Regions from separate parts of the Lysinibacillus sp. NPDC097195 genome, predicted to be linked through region 2. Evidence: riboswitches for the same ligand, from Rfam matches in the RefSeq annotation. Region 2 holds a riboswitch; each other region holds the start of a gene.

Region 1 (3,630 bases), on a different contig from region 2:
TATATCAAATAAAGCTGTATCAGCTGAGCTAAAGTTGGTCACATCCGGCCATACGAGTTGCGCTACATACGCTTGCCCAATAAAAATAATTCCTCCGATTAAACAAGCTAAAATCGCTGCCTTCCAAATATCATCTTTTGGATTAACGGCTTCTTCAGAAAGTGTTGTAATCGAATCAAACCCTAAAAACGAGAAGCAGGCCATGGCGGCGCCAGAAATAATGGCAGACATCACGAATTTTTCATCGTTAAAGAACGGCACAATCGAAAAGAACGACGTACTACTTTCCCCACCGACAATTGTCTTCACACAAAAAATGATAAAAATTACGACAATAATGCCCATAAATAGCACGAGAATTTGATTGGTTTTCGCTGCGATACCAATACCTAAAATATTCACAATCGTAATAATACCTGCAATGAATAACACCCAAGCCCAATACGGAATAGATGGTATTAGTGCATTCGCATATGACGCACCGACCATAAAGACAATGAGTGGTACTAAAACATAATCCATAAACATTGCCCATCCTGCAAAAAATCCTAAATGCGGATTAATGGCACGCTGTGTATAGGTATAAGTCGACCCTCCATTCGGAAAGACCGCAGCCATTCGACCGTAACTATAGGCAGAAAACATCATAGCTACCATCGCAACCAAGTAGGCTAATGGCAACATCCCGCCTGTAGATTCTGCTGCAAAGCCATAAATATAAGCAGGCGCAATTGGCGTCATAAAAGCAATACCATAAATAACTAAATCTTTTAATGTTAAAACACGTTTTAACTGTGGTGTATGATCATTGGCTGTTTGACTCATAGTCTATTTCCTCTCAGACATTCACTGATTCACGTTTAGCTAGTTCCGCTGTTACTAAATCGATGACTTCATCTGTGCTCATCACTTGGCAATAAATTTGATTCATAATCATAATTTCAGCATCATGAAGCTGTTGTGTTGCCGCTGCACATGCATCTTCAACTAAAATCACTTCAAAGCCTGCATCCGCTAAGCTTCGTACTGTTGAAGCAACACATTGATCTGTGACAACGCCTGTACAAACGACTGTTTCAATGCCCATATTGCGCAATAAAAATTCATAGTTCGTGCCACTTAATACACTATCTGTCGTTTTATTGACAACAATTTCATCAGCAAGAGGCGTTAATTCTTCGACCATCTCCGCCCCTGGATCACCGATTGGCAATAAAATATTGTTCCAGCCTGGACGGCGTTGAACAGGAGAACGGTCTCGTCCATCTTTATGATGACAAGCAATGCGTCCAAAAGTAACTTCTAATTGATTCGTACGGAAAAATTCTAAAAGCTTTTTATTGTTCGGAATCGTTAAATTGTCGATACGATCAAAAAAGTATGCCCACTGCTCAAACATGCCCTTTTCTCTTGCCACTTGCGCATCTAACCCGTCACGGCTAATAAACTGATGTTGCATATCGACGATAAGTAATGCTGTTTTATCTGGGTTCACATTGATTTTTTGACCGTCCGTCGGTAAAAATTCATAATATAAAGTTGATGTATTATCCATAATAATTCCTCCAAAATACCTCTTATTCCGAATTGCCTAGACAAATAAAAAAACAGACTCTTTGTGCAAAAGAATCTGTCTAACACAAAAAATGACCTACTCATTTTAAAGCTAGAAACTAAAAATGAATGGACCATTTAAAATTCCCCACTGTTTGTCTAAACAGAGATAGCACAACTTCATAAACAGCTATGTTTATGAAGACAGTCCTGCAACTATTCGCTACAGACCCAGCATATGATGGCGAGAACTCACCATACACTTCGGCGACATTTCCTTCTACCTAACCTCTACGTCTTCTCGGACTCCATTAGGTACTGTTAAACTGTCGCGCCTCTACCTCACTATCGGAAAAGTGAGGCATATTTAATTGTTTGAAATAATTATAGTATTGTGTTTTTTCTATGTCAACCTTTAATTTTACTATATTTTATAAGGTTTACCTTATAAAACTTCAAATAAATAACATTAAAAACATTTTTACACAATAACTTTTGCATGTACTATTCCATTTTACCGATATATGCATTTAACAAGCGACTGAACATTAAGAGCATAAAAAACCACCAATTCTATAATTGATGGTCGTACTTCATTATATCGTTTCGCTTACATTCCCTACATGCTCTTTTTTTAGCATCAGCATGACGATAAAGGAAATGCAATATAACCCTGCTAAGTAAAGCATCGCAACTTTCATATCATAGCTTTGTAAAATATAGCCGACTAGGATTGGAGAGAAACCACCTATCGCTCGACCAAAGTTAAATATTGTGTTTGTTGCTGTACTGCGAATTTGTACAGGATATAGACTACCAATCAGCGCACCATATCCGGCGAACATCCCATTTGAGAAGAAGCCGACAATTGCACCACCTATTAGCACACCTGCACTACCAGTAGCATAAGAGTATAAGAATACTGCACACGCTGAAGCAAGAAGGAAGATACCAAAGGCACGCTTTGCACCAAATCGATCTAAAAATATACCAAAAGATAACATCCCTATAATCATACCTACCGCTGTACTAATTGTCCAAAGAGCAGAGCCAGAAACAGATAAACCTTGTGACTGTTGCAACATTGATGGTAACCAGATCATTAATCCGTTATAACCGGCAATTTGCACCGTCGCCATGATGATTAAAGAAATGGTTGTAATCGCTGTTCGTGGCGTTTCAAACAATTGCACTAACTTGCCCTTTTCAGCTTTTTTACTAGCTTTTTTCTGTTTCTGGGCAGCTAGCCACTCAGGTGATTCATCTAAATTTTTTCTAACGATAAAGGCAAAAATAACGGGTACTACCCCTACAAAGAATAATGCTCTCCAACCTAAAGTAGGAAGAATGATAGCACTTAGTAATGCGGCTAAAATAACACCATATTGCGCGCCTACACTAACATATGAAGATGCACGCCCTTGTTTATTTTTCGGCCAAGCTTCAGCTACAAGTGCCATCCCAATACCGTATTCTCCTCCGGCACCAATACCTGCAATAAATCTAAATAGATATACTTGTTCAATACTTGTCGCTAATCCAGTTAAAGCTGTACCTATTGCAAACAAGATTACGGTATAGGTAAAGACCTTTACCCTACCATACTTATCCGCTAATATCCCGAAAATAATGCCTCCTAAAAGCATCCCTACGTTCGTGATGGAAGAAATAAGTCCTCCCGTTGCTAAATCAATGTTAAATTCGGCAATAATCATTGTCATCGCAAATGAGATAAACATGATATCCATGCCTTCTAATGTTAAACCTGCTACCGATGCGACCACGGTCTTTTTTCGATAATCCATTCTTCTATCCTCCAGTATGTTCTAGATGAAAATAAATCTCTTTTATTTACGAATGAATGGATGTATCTATATAAATATAACGTTTCCATTCTCCTTTTAAGCCTCACTGGACTTCCTTTAAAAGAGGTACGTTAGTTGTGTACTCACAGCTAAATGGCAAAATAAAAGCCCTTTCGTCCAAACAGACAAAAGGGCATGAATAAGCGAAGATATTACTTACATAATAACTTAAAATTCCATGTATCCCTTGTCAGCCTCTCTGGACCGTATT
Region 2 (3,630 bases):
AGTAGACAAAACTGTTGGTTTCCAACCAAAAGAAGCTTTAGAAGCATTTATCGCAAAACATGCTTAATTTGTTTTAAAAAAGAGCTGAGCCATCTTTAGATGTGCTTGGCTTTTTTTCGTTATATAATAAAAGATAAGATAACGCTATACGCTCCTTTTTCATGCATGATGTAAAAAGGGCAATGCGCAAAAGGGAGGCAGGTAGGCGATGAATGATTTAATAAAACGGAAGCTTGAGATTTTACCTGATCAGCCTGGCTGCTATTTGATGAAGGATCGACAAGGGACAATTATTTATGTCGGTAAAGCAAAGGTACTAAAAAACCGAGTGCGTTCCTATTTTACTGGAACTCATGAAGGAAAAACGCAGCGTCTCGTTGGAGAAATTGAGGATTTCGAGTACATTGTGACATCCTCTAATTTAGAAGCGCTTATTCTGGAGTTAAACCTTATTAAGCTACACGATCCTAAATACAATATCATGCTGACGGATGATAAAACGTATCCATATTTAAAAATTACGAATGAAAAACACCCAAGACTTATTACAACGCGTAAAGTAAAAAAAGATAAAGCTAAATATTTTGGGCCATATCCAAATGCATATGCAGCAAGTGAGACGAAAAAGCTGTTAGACAGACTCTACCCACTTCGCAAATGTGTACAATTACCTTCAAAGGTTTGCTTGTATTATCATATGGGACAATGCTTAGCACCTTGTGTGAAAGATATTAATGCACAAATTTATCACGATATGATTGAAGATATGACGAAGTTCTTAAATGGTGGCGTTGAGTCTGTTAAAAAAGAGCTGGAAGAGAAAATGATGGCGGCGGCAGAACAGCTTGAATTTGAACGTGCGAAGGAGTTTCGCGATCAAATTGCCCATATCGAAACCGTTATGCAAAAGCAAAAAATTGTGTCCAGTGATACAACGAACCGAGATGTTTTTGGTTATGCAGTTGAAAAGGGCTGGATGTGCGTGCAAGTGTTTTTCGTCCGTCAAGGGAAGCTGATTGAACGAGATGTATCGATTTTTCCGATTTATCAGGATGTTGAGGAAGAATTTTTAACATTTGTCGGGCGCTTCTATGAAAGACCAGAGCATATTAAACCAAAGGAAATTTTCATTCCGCATTCTATTGATGCAGCCATTTTAACGGAGTTATTAGGTGTAAAAGTACTGACGCCAAAACGCGGACAGAAAAAAGAGCTCGTTGAATTAGCTATGAAAAATGCCGAAATCGCCGTTGCAGCAAAATTCCAATTGATTGAACGCCAGGAAGAGCGAACAATTGGTGCATGTGAAGCTTTGGGCGAAGCCATGGGAATTTCAGTGCCGCTTCGTATTGAAGCATTTGATAATAGTCATATGCACGGGACGGATGCAGTATCAGCAATGGTTGTCTTTATAGATGGTAAACCTGCTAAAAAGGAATATCGTAAATACAAAACACGAACTGCTGCAAAGCATGACGATTACGGGGCAATGCAAGAAGTTATTCGTCGCCGCTACACGCGGGTATTAAAAGAAGGTTTGCCACTACCTGATTTAGTGCTAATTGATGGTGGTAAGGGACAAATGGAAGTGGCACGAGAGGTGCTAGAAGATGAACTAGGTCTTGTCATTCCAATTGCGGGCTTAGCGAAAGATGATAAGCATAATACATCACAGCTGTTATTTGGTGATCCGCCAGAAGTGATTGGATTAAAACGAACGAGTGACGGCTTTTATTTACTACAGCGCATTCAAGACGAAGTACACCGTTTTGCCATTACGTTTTTACGTCAACAGCATGAGAAAAATGCTATTCAATCAGTTCTTGATGGTATTGAAGGGATTGGGCCAAAGCGCAAGCAACAATTATTAAAGCATTTTGGCTCTGTCAAAAAAATTCGTGAGGCAAGTGAACTTGCGCTACAAGAAGCGGGGATGCCAGCAAACTTAGCCAACAGCATATACAGTTATTTTCAGCAACAGTCATTGTCAAAGGATTAGACATATGCTATGGTTGAGGTAGATTGTAGAAATGGCAATGTAGTCATGTTCTACCATGCCCAAAGGAATACCTTCCTAAGGGTAAAAATTAAATATTCACTATTATAAGTGATGATAGAGGTGCAAGATTCAATAGTAACACATTGGAGGATGGACAAATCCAGTGATAATGTGTGAAAGGGGAGCTTGCCGAAGTGAAGTATTGTTGTTTCCGATACTTTGCTGGTTTTGCATTTAATAGATGTAAGACTGTCGAATCTTGACGTTTCGGAGAGCTATCACACATGCGCAAGCTATTTTATTGTACATGTTGCAGGCAGCTTTCACGTTATGTGAGGGCTGCCTTTTTGCTGTTCTAGAGACGAAACGATAAAAGGAGAATGATGAAGATGAGGAGTATTGTACTGAAATTCGGCGGGCCAGCGATTGCCTCAACCGAGCGTATTCAAGAGGTCGCTAACATCGCAATAGCTAAAAAAGAGCTTGGTTATCATGTAGTAGTGGTAACTGCTGCGATGGGACGTACCGCAAAAGAATTAGCGAAAACGGTAAGAGAAATATCAGATGAGGCTTCAAAACGAGAGATGGATGTACTGCTGTCGACGAGTTCCCAACTTTCAAGCGCACTTTTTGCCATTGCTTTACAGGAGGCGGGCCATGATGCAGTGTCATTAACGGGCTGGCAAGCTGGTGTGCAGACGGATGCCAAACATTTTCATGCTCGTATCGACGATATCGATGTACGTCGCATGCAAGAGCATATGAAGCAAGGGCAAATTGTAGTCGTTGCAGGAGAACAGGGGATAAATGCCGCACACGATATTACCACACTTGGTAAGGGTGGAGCTGAAACAACAGCAGTCGCTATAGCGGCGGCATTAGAAGCAGAACGTGTAGATATTTATACAAATGTTGATGGCGTTTATACTGCAGATCCTCGATATATTGAAAAAGCAAGAAAATTAATGGAGATTTCATATGATGAAATGCTTGAGTTATCTCATTTAGGTTCACATATTTTACATCCGCGGGCAGTGGAGCTCGCCAAGAAATTTAAAATCCCGGTTATTATCCGTTCGAGCGTAGATGAGATAGATGGTACTTTATTGAAGGAGGAAGTTGTAATGGAGAAAAATTTAATTGTACGTGGTGTTGCTTATGAGTCGGATGTCATTCGCCTTACGATTGGTTATGATACATACTCCACTGCATCATTAGCAGATATGTTTGCGATATTGGCAGAAAATCGCATTAATGTAGATATAATAGTACAAGCCATTATTGAAGGTGTGAAGCCATCCGTATCGTTTACTATTTTAAAAGAAGAATTTGCTGATGCTTTACGTGTACTAGAAGATAGCAAATTGTCACTCGGTTTTAGTTTTGCTGATTTTGAAATTGGTTTAGCGAAAGTGTCCATTATAGGCTCAGGTATGGCATCAAATCCAGGAGTGGCCGCTCGTATGTTTGACCGTTTACGCCGGGAGGATATAGCAGTGAAAATGGTTAGCACATCGGAAATTAAAGTGTCGGTTGTAGTGCCACAAGACGAGATGATTCGCGCTGCAAACGCCTTACATGACGAGTTTAATTTAGCAGAGGACATTCTCGAAAATTCATAAACATTATGA
Region 3 (3,630 bases), on a different contig from region 2:
AATACCAAGCCAGGCAATGAAGCCTGACATCCCAGAAGCGTTTAAAAGCCACATATAAACAACGCCATCTCCAAAGAATGAAGCTAAAAATGCTAAGCAACCTACCGCTAATGTTAGTAGTAATGCATAAATCGGAATGCCACGACGGCTAAGCTTTGCAAAAATTTTAGGTGCGTGGCCATCTACTGCTAATTGCCATAACATACGAGATGAAGCATATAAACCAGAATTACCTGCGGACAACATCGCTGTTAAAATAATAGCATTCATTAATGAAGCCGCAAAAGCAATGCCTAAACGGTCAAATACTAATGTAAATGGAGATACTGCAATATCTTCAGATAATAAACGTGCATCCGTAAATGGAATCAACATCCCAATGGCTGCAATCGCTAAAATATAAAATAAAATAATACGCCAAAATACAGATTTAACAGCTTTCGGAATATTTTTACCTGGATCATCCGTTTCTCCAGCAGTGATTCCTAATAGCTCTGTCCCTTGGAACGAGAAGCCTGCTGCTAGAAATATACCGAATGTTGCAAGGAAGCCGCCATGGAATGGCCCATCACTGATAAAGAAATTTGTGAAGCCAACCGGTGCTTGCCCGCCTATAATACCGAAAATCATCAATAGGCTGACGATAATAAAAACAATAACCGTTGCAACTTTTATCATTGCAAACCAATATTCACTTTCCCCATAGCTTTTTACAGACAGTAAATTAAATGTTAGGACAATCGCAATAAATATAACAGTCCAAAGTGCAGAAGAACTGTCTGGGAACCAGTACTTCATAATAAGAGAAACTGCTGCAATTTCTGCTGCAATGGTAATTGCCCAGTTATACCAGTAGTTCCAGCCAAGGGCAAAGCCAAGCGCAGGATCTACAAATTTTGTTGCATACGTACTAAATGACCCTGATGACGGCATATAAGCTGCCATCTCGCCTAAGCTCGTCATTAAGAAATACACCATAATGCCGATTAGTGCATAGGCAAGAAGTGCACCGCCTGGCCCTGCTTGTGCTATTGCGCCACCACTTGCTAAAAATAGACCTGTTCCAATAGTACCGCCTAATGAAATCATTGTTATATGACGGCTTTTTAATTCTTTTTTCAGCTCCGGTGCTTTATGACCGAGCTGATTAACTTTTATCTCACTCACATTAAAGCTTCCTTCCTTTTATAAGAGGCAAAAAAATGCCATCACATGAACGTTGTGATGGCTAAGTAAATCCTCTGTTTCTTCAAAATGATAGCGCAACACGTTGTCCAACGTGACAGTTCTGTTCCTTTCGGAGACAGCCCCAGCATGAGGTTTTCAAGTCCCCTCACACTTCGGCGATATTTCCTTTCAGCTAACATCGTTAATGCTTGTCATCTCCATTAACTTACTAATAAATACCGCGACCTCTACCTCAATACAAACATGAGGCATATAATTATTAAATTTATGATGTGTCCTAGTTTATCATACGACCTAAGACATTTCAATAAAACGATTAAAGTTCCGTATTTTGTGAATATTCAACTATTTTTATTAATGTGTTAAAGTGTTATAGTGGCTTGAATTATAATTGTTGTATCAGGGAGGTACTTATTTTGACAACAAACGAAGAATCTACGTATCCTAGCAGAAAGATTAACTGGAAGGGCACAACGCTCTTATTAGTCATCGGTGTCATCTTTCTTGCTTCGACATTACGTATGCCATTAACGGTTGTAGGGCCGATTATTTCCTTTATTCGTGAGGATCTTGGCATATCCAATGTGCTGGCAGGCTTTCTAACAACTATTCCATTGCTTGCATTTGCACTCGTGTCACCCATTGCACCAGTAGTTGCACGAAAAATGGGGCTTGAATTGACACTATTTTTATCAACGATTTTATTAGCACTAGGAATTGTGTTGCGCTCACTTGGTACAACTGGTTTACTCGTGTTCGGTACAATGATAATTGGTATTGCTATTTCATTTGGTAACGTCCTAATACCAGGGCTGTTGAAATTGAAATTCCCTTATCACGTAGGCTTACTGATGGCCTTTTTTACAATGTCTATGAACTTAACTGCAGGAATTGGCGCTGGCATTAGTTATCCAATAGCCAATGCTTCTCTTGGCTGGCAAGGTGCACTTGCTATTGCGCTAGTTCTTGTTGTAGTAACGATTGTAATTTGGATTCCTCAATTAAAAGCGAATAAACCTGAACCAACTGTAGCCTCTACGAAAACGCGTATTCCATTATGGAAATCACCCGTTACTTGGGCAGTTACTGGCGCTATGGGTTTACAATCATTATTATTTTATACAACTGCAGCTTGGATTCCCGAAATCTATATCGCACAAGGAATCGCCCCAGATCGTGCTGGGTGGATGTTCTCCATCATGCAAATTTCTCAAGTACCTATGGCTCTAGCTGTACCGATTATCGCTAGTAAAATGACATCACAACGACCTCTAGTTTTGATGTTTACTGCATTTTATGTTGTCGGCTTTACTGGCCTTGTCATGGAATGGACTAGTCTTGCGGTATTGTGGATGATATTGCTAGGATTAGCAGGCGGCGCTTCATTTTCACTTGCCATGATGTTCTTTACACTTCGTACTCGTACGGCATATGAGGCAGCTGATTTATCGGGCTTTGCCCAATCATTAGGCTATTTATTAGCCGCAGTAGGCCCTATTTTATTTGGTTACCTGCATGATTTATTTGGTGGCTGGAACACCGCTGGTTGGCTATTTGTTGTCGTTGCGGCTTTACTATTCTTCTGCTCATTTAGAGCTTCTAAAAATGAATATGTAAATTAAAAAGTAAAAGTGTTAGATTGACTAATCAATCTAACACTTTTTTCAATCAGAAGTATTCAATAACTTTACACCTTGAGTACCTAGTATTAGCCACCTCATTTTCAGTAAGGGGGTTTTTGGTAGAAATAATTCGGCGTATTGTACACATTATTGTAAGGCTTATGAAAGATGTGAGTTGTTGCAGGCGATAATGGTGGAATCAACCAAGTCCAGTTACCTGTTAAATCACGTCCTGCCTTATGTTCTGCTTCTTCAAACAGCTTAAATTGCTGTGCCGCTGTATGATGATCGACAATACTGACACCATCTTCTTTAAAGGAATGAAGGACCGCAATATTTAATTCTACTAATGCGCGATCACGCCAAAGCGATGCCTGTCTCGTGGTATCGAGTCCAAAAATTTCAGCTATTCTCGGTAATATATTATAACGATCATGATCGGCTAAATTGCGTGCCCCAATTTCTGTCCCCATATACCAGCCATTAAAAGGGGCTGCCTGAAAATCAATACCTGCCATTTGAAACCGCATGCTCGAAATAATCGGCACCGCATACCATTTCAACGCAAGCTCTTCTACTTGGGGATGCTCAGGATGACGAATAGCAACTTCCAATACGTCCTCTTGAGGAATTGTAAAGCATTGTGGACTTCGATTATCCACCTGTATAACAAGGGGTAGCACATCAAAAGCTGTGCCCTCTCCACGCCAGCCTAGTGATTCACAAACCTTTGTAAAAGATACCGAATGTGGATCCCCAACAATGCCTTCAGCCGTTTCATAGCCTGCATAACGTATTAGCTGATGGTTCCAGACTCTCA
Region 4 (3,630 bases), 810 kb from region 2:
CGTGTCATTGCTTCACCAGCAGCGCGCAAACTTGCTCGTGAAAAAGGCATTGATTTAGCAGCGGTATCTCCAGTAGATCCACAAGGACGTGTACGTGTACAAGATGTTGCAGCTCACGGTACAGCACCAGCAGCACCAAAAGCACAAGCAACACCAGCACCACAAGCAGTCGTTGCTGTTGACGATTCACGTGTGACAGTAGAAAAAATGAGCCGTCGTCGTCAAACAATTGCTAAACGTCTTTTAGAAGTAAAACAATCAACTGCAATGCTGACAACTTTCAATGAAGTAGATATGACAAACGTTATGGCATTACGTTCACGTAAAAAAGATCAGTTCTTTGAGTCAACTGGCTCTAAACTTGGTTTCATGTCATTCTTCACAAAAGCTGTTGTTGCGGCACTTAAAAAGTATCCTTACGTAAATGCTCAAATCGTTGGTGATGAAATTCACTTAAATAACTTCTTTGATATTGGTGTAGCTGTATCAACTGAAGAAGGTTTAGTAGTACCAGTTGTACGTGATGCTGATCGTAAAAACTTTGCTGAAATTGAAGATTCAATTGCTGACTTAGCGAAAAAAGCACGCGATAAAAAATTAGGATTAGCTGATCTTCAAGGTGGCTCATTCACAATTACAAATGGTGGCGTATTCGGTTCATTAATGTCAACACCTATTATGAACGGTACACAAGCCGCAATTTTAGGTATGCACTCAATTAAAAAACGTCCAGTAGAAGTGAATGGTGAAGTAGAAATTCGCCCTATGATGTACTTAGCACTATCTTACGACCACCGTATTATTGATGGTAAAGATTCTGTTGGCTTCCTTAAAACAGTGAAAGAATTACTTGAAAATCCAGAAGATTTATTATTAAATTCTTAATTCTATAAATTATCTATTCAAACCCTGCGAGCATAACTGTTTTGCAGGGTTTTTTCCGATGCGATTACTGGCCAAAAAAATGTATGGTGAAAGCTAATTGACTTAATGGTACTAAAGTATACTATATTCCACTATATACGAATCATAAGTATTAGCATAAATGCTTTTTATCATAATATTTTATGCATTATTGCTATCCATTCAGCACCGTGAATGCTTTAATTCTCAAGGAAATAGTCGTATGGAGGCAAGGTATTTACCTAATGTTGTCATTAGTCAGAAAAATGATAAAACTATCTTGACGAATATGCTAGCTTTATAGTAATATCTATTTATCAATTAAATAAACAAACCTCACTTTTGTAGTTGTGAGGTAGAGGCGCGGTATTTATTAGTCCATTGCTGAGTATAAGCAAGCGAAGACGTAATGGAGAAGGAAATATCGCCGAAGTATAAAAGGAGCTCGTACTTTTATGCTGGGTCTGCAGTGAATAAGTGCAGGACTGTCCTAGTAAATCTAATTCCAGTTTACTAGGTTGTGCTATCTCGGAAACATGGAAATTATAGTGAGGATTTGGGCAACTGTCAATTAAAGGTAAGACCTAAGTTCACAACTTAGGTCTTTTTTTGTACAGTTGCTTTATTTTTTTTACAGAAAAGGGGAGTTTTAGATGAAAAGAAAATGGTTGCTATTTATGTTAACGGCAATGACAGCAATTTTGCTAGCGGCTTGTGGTGCTGGCGACAAAAAAGAGAACAACACAGCTGGCGATGCTGTGAGTGAAGAAACAGGTGGAGAATTCCGCATCGGTATGGAGGCAGGCTATCCACCGTTTAACTGGACGCAGCAAGATGATGCAAATGGTGCAGTGAAAATTGCCGATAATGCAGAGTATGCAGGCGGTTACGATGTACAAATGGCAAAAAAAATCGCTGATGGATTAGGGAAAAAATTAGTCATTGTTAAATTGGAATGGGACGGTTTAGTGCCAGCACTACAGTCGAAAAAAATCGATGCAATTGTAGCAGGGATGTCTCCAACAGAAGAACGTAAACAAACAATTGATTTCACAGAAAACTACTATACTTCTGATTTTGTTATGGTGATTCAAAAAGGTAGCAAATTTGAAAATGCTAAATCAATTCAAGATTTCTCAGATGCAAAAGTAACATCACAGTTAAATACATCTAACTATAATGTGATTGATCAAATTAAAGGTGTAAAGAAGCAAACAGCGATGGAAAACTTCGCTGCAATGCGTGTAGCGCTAGAAGCTGGAAAAATTGATGGCTATGTAGCAGAACGTCCAGAAGGAATTTCTGCCGCTGCAGCAAACGATAAATTCACATTTGTATCATTTGAAGAAGGATTTGATACAGATATTTCAAATACATCGATTGCAGTAGGTTTACGTAAAGGTGATGCAAGTTTAGATAAAATTAATGAAATCTTAAAAGGCATTTCCGAAGATGATCGTCAAAAAATTATGGAAGAAGCAATTTTACAACAACCGGCAGCGCAGTAAGATAGAGGAGCTGTCTTAATGCGAAAGAATAGTATACTGATAATTTACGAGTATGCTATTTTTTCGTATCTAAGTATTGTTAAAAATATGGTTGGAGTTGAGTGCAGCCTCTATAGTAAAAATTCGTTAATTCAGTGAGGAAATCAATGTGAATAACGCATGTCTAAGAAGTATGTCACATAATTTGAACAAAGCTAAAAATTCAAATGAAGAGATGATTTCGCTAAGACATAATTGATATCAAGCAACAAACGTTGTTAGGAGGAACATCATGAGTTTTGATTGGATCATTTCGATTATAGAAAACAACTGGCAAATGTTTTTACGGGGTACGTATTATACATTACTTATTTCCATAATTAGTACAATTATTGGTGCATTCATCGGATTTTTTATTGGGATTATGCATACCATTCCAGTTCGTAAAAAAGGTATAAAATATTATGGATTAAAATGTATAAATTTTATACTGACTTGTTATGTTGAATTTTTCCGTGGTACACCAATGATTGTACAAGCAATGGTAGTATATTACGGACTAGATATTGCTTTTGGCATCGATATGCACTTTATTACAGCTGGGATTTTAGTCGTCTCGCTTAATACGGGAGCTTATATGGCAGAGATCGTACGCGGTGGGATTGTGTCAGTCGATAAAGGTCAATACGAAGCTGCTTCAGCCATTGGTATGGGACATGTACAAATTATGATGAATGTTGTATTACCACAAGTGGCACGCAATGTTTTACCTGCTACAGGTAACCAATTGATTATGAATATTAAAGATACGGCTGTCTTAAACGTGATAGGGGTAACGGAATTATACTTCCAAACAAAATCGATTGCAGGGAATAACTTCCGCTATTTCGAATCTTTCTTTGTAGCTTGTGTGCTTTACTTTATTATGACATTTACGGCATCAAGAATTTTACTTTATGTTGAAAAACGTCTTGATGGACCGGATGCTTACCAAAAAGAACTGAAAGAAATTGATTAGGGGGACGAACAAATGGCAGTCATTCAAATTGAACATTTAAGTAAATCATTTGGACGTAACCAAGTGTTAAAAGATGTGAATTTTAAAGTGGACAAGGGAGAAGTAGTTTGTTTAATCGGGTCATCAGGCTCCGGAAAATCTACACTTCTACGTTGTATCAATTTACTTGAAATACCAAGTGGCGGAGAAATTATTTATAAAGGGGAAAATATTTTAGACGAA

Evidence for each region. A riboswitch is a leader RNA that binds a small molecule or an ion and turns the genes downstream of it on or off. The one in region 2 is predicted to bind lysine.
Region 1: linked by a shared signal. The riboswitch ahead of ACIQXI_RS19540 (cysteine hydrolase family protein) and the one ahead of ACIQXI_RS01280 (aspartate kinase) in region 2 are both predicted to bind lysine.
Region 3: linked by a shared signal. The riboswitch ahead of ACIQXI_RS16900 (amino acid permease) and the one ahead of ACIQXI_RS01280 (aspartate kinase) in region 2 are both predicted to bind lysine.
Region 4: linked by a shared signal. The riboswitch ahead of ACIQXI_RS05520 (transporter substrate-binding domain-containing protein) and the one ahead of ACIQXI_RS01280 (aspartate kinase) in region 2 are both predicted to bind lysine.

The regions. Positions count from the first base shown of each region.
Region 1 is NZ_JBIWDP010000006.1:38,131-41,760, reverse strand. Features, by position in the region: gene ACIQXI_RS19545 (APC family permease) at 1-825, opposite strand, end outside; gene ACIQXI_RS19540 (cysteine hydrolase family protein) at 839-1,555, opposite strand; lysine riboswitch at 1,717-1,902, opposite strand; gene ACIQXI_RS19535 (MFS transporter) at 2,151-3,359, opposite strand.
Region 2 is NZ_JBIWDP010000001.1:255,133-258,762, forward strand. Features, by position in the region: gene trxA (thioredoxin) at 1-67, shown strand, start outside; gene uvrC (excinuclease ABC subunit UvrC) at 209-1,999, shown strand; lysine riboswitch at 2,107-2,285, shown strand; gene ACIQXI_RS01280 (aspartate kinase) at 2,389-3,621, shown strand.
Region 3 is NZ_JBIWDP010000003.1:342,453-346,082, forward strand. Features, by position in the region: gene ACIQXI_RS16900 (amino acid permease) at 1-1,167, opposite strand, end outside; lysine riboswitch at 1,251-1,426, opposite strand; gene ACIQXI_RS16905 (CynX/NimT family MFS transporter) at 1,605-2,810, shown strand; gene ACIQXI_RS16910 (nitric oxide synthase oxygenase) at 2,912-3,630, opposite strand, start outside.
Region 4 is NZ_JBIWDP010000001.1:1,067,427-1,071,056, forward strand. Features, by position in the region: gene odhB (2-oxoglutarate dehydrogenase complex dihydrolipoyllysine-residue succinyltransferase) at 1-885, shown strand, start outside; lysine riboswitch at 1,252-1,437, shown strand; gene ACIQXI_RS05520 (transporter substrate-binding domain-containing protein) at 1,557-2,411, shown strand; gene ACIQXI_RS05525 (amino acid ABC transporter permease) at 2,683-3,408, shown strand; gene ACIQXI_RS05530 (amino acid ABC transporter ATP-binding protein) at 3,421-3,630, shown strand, end outside.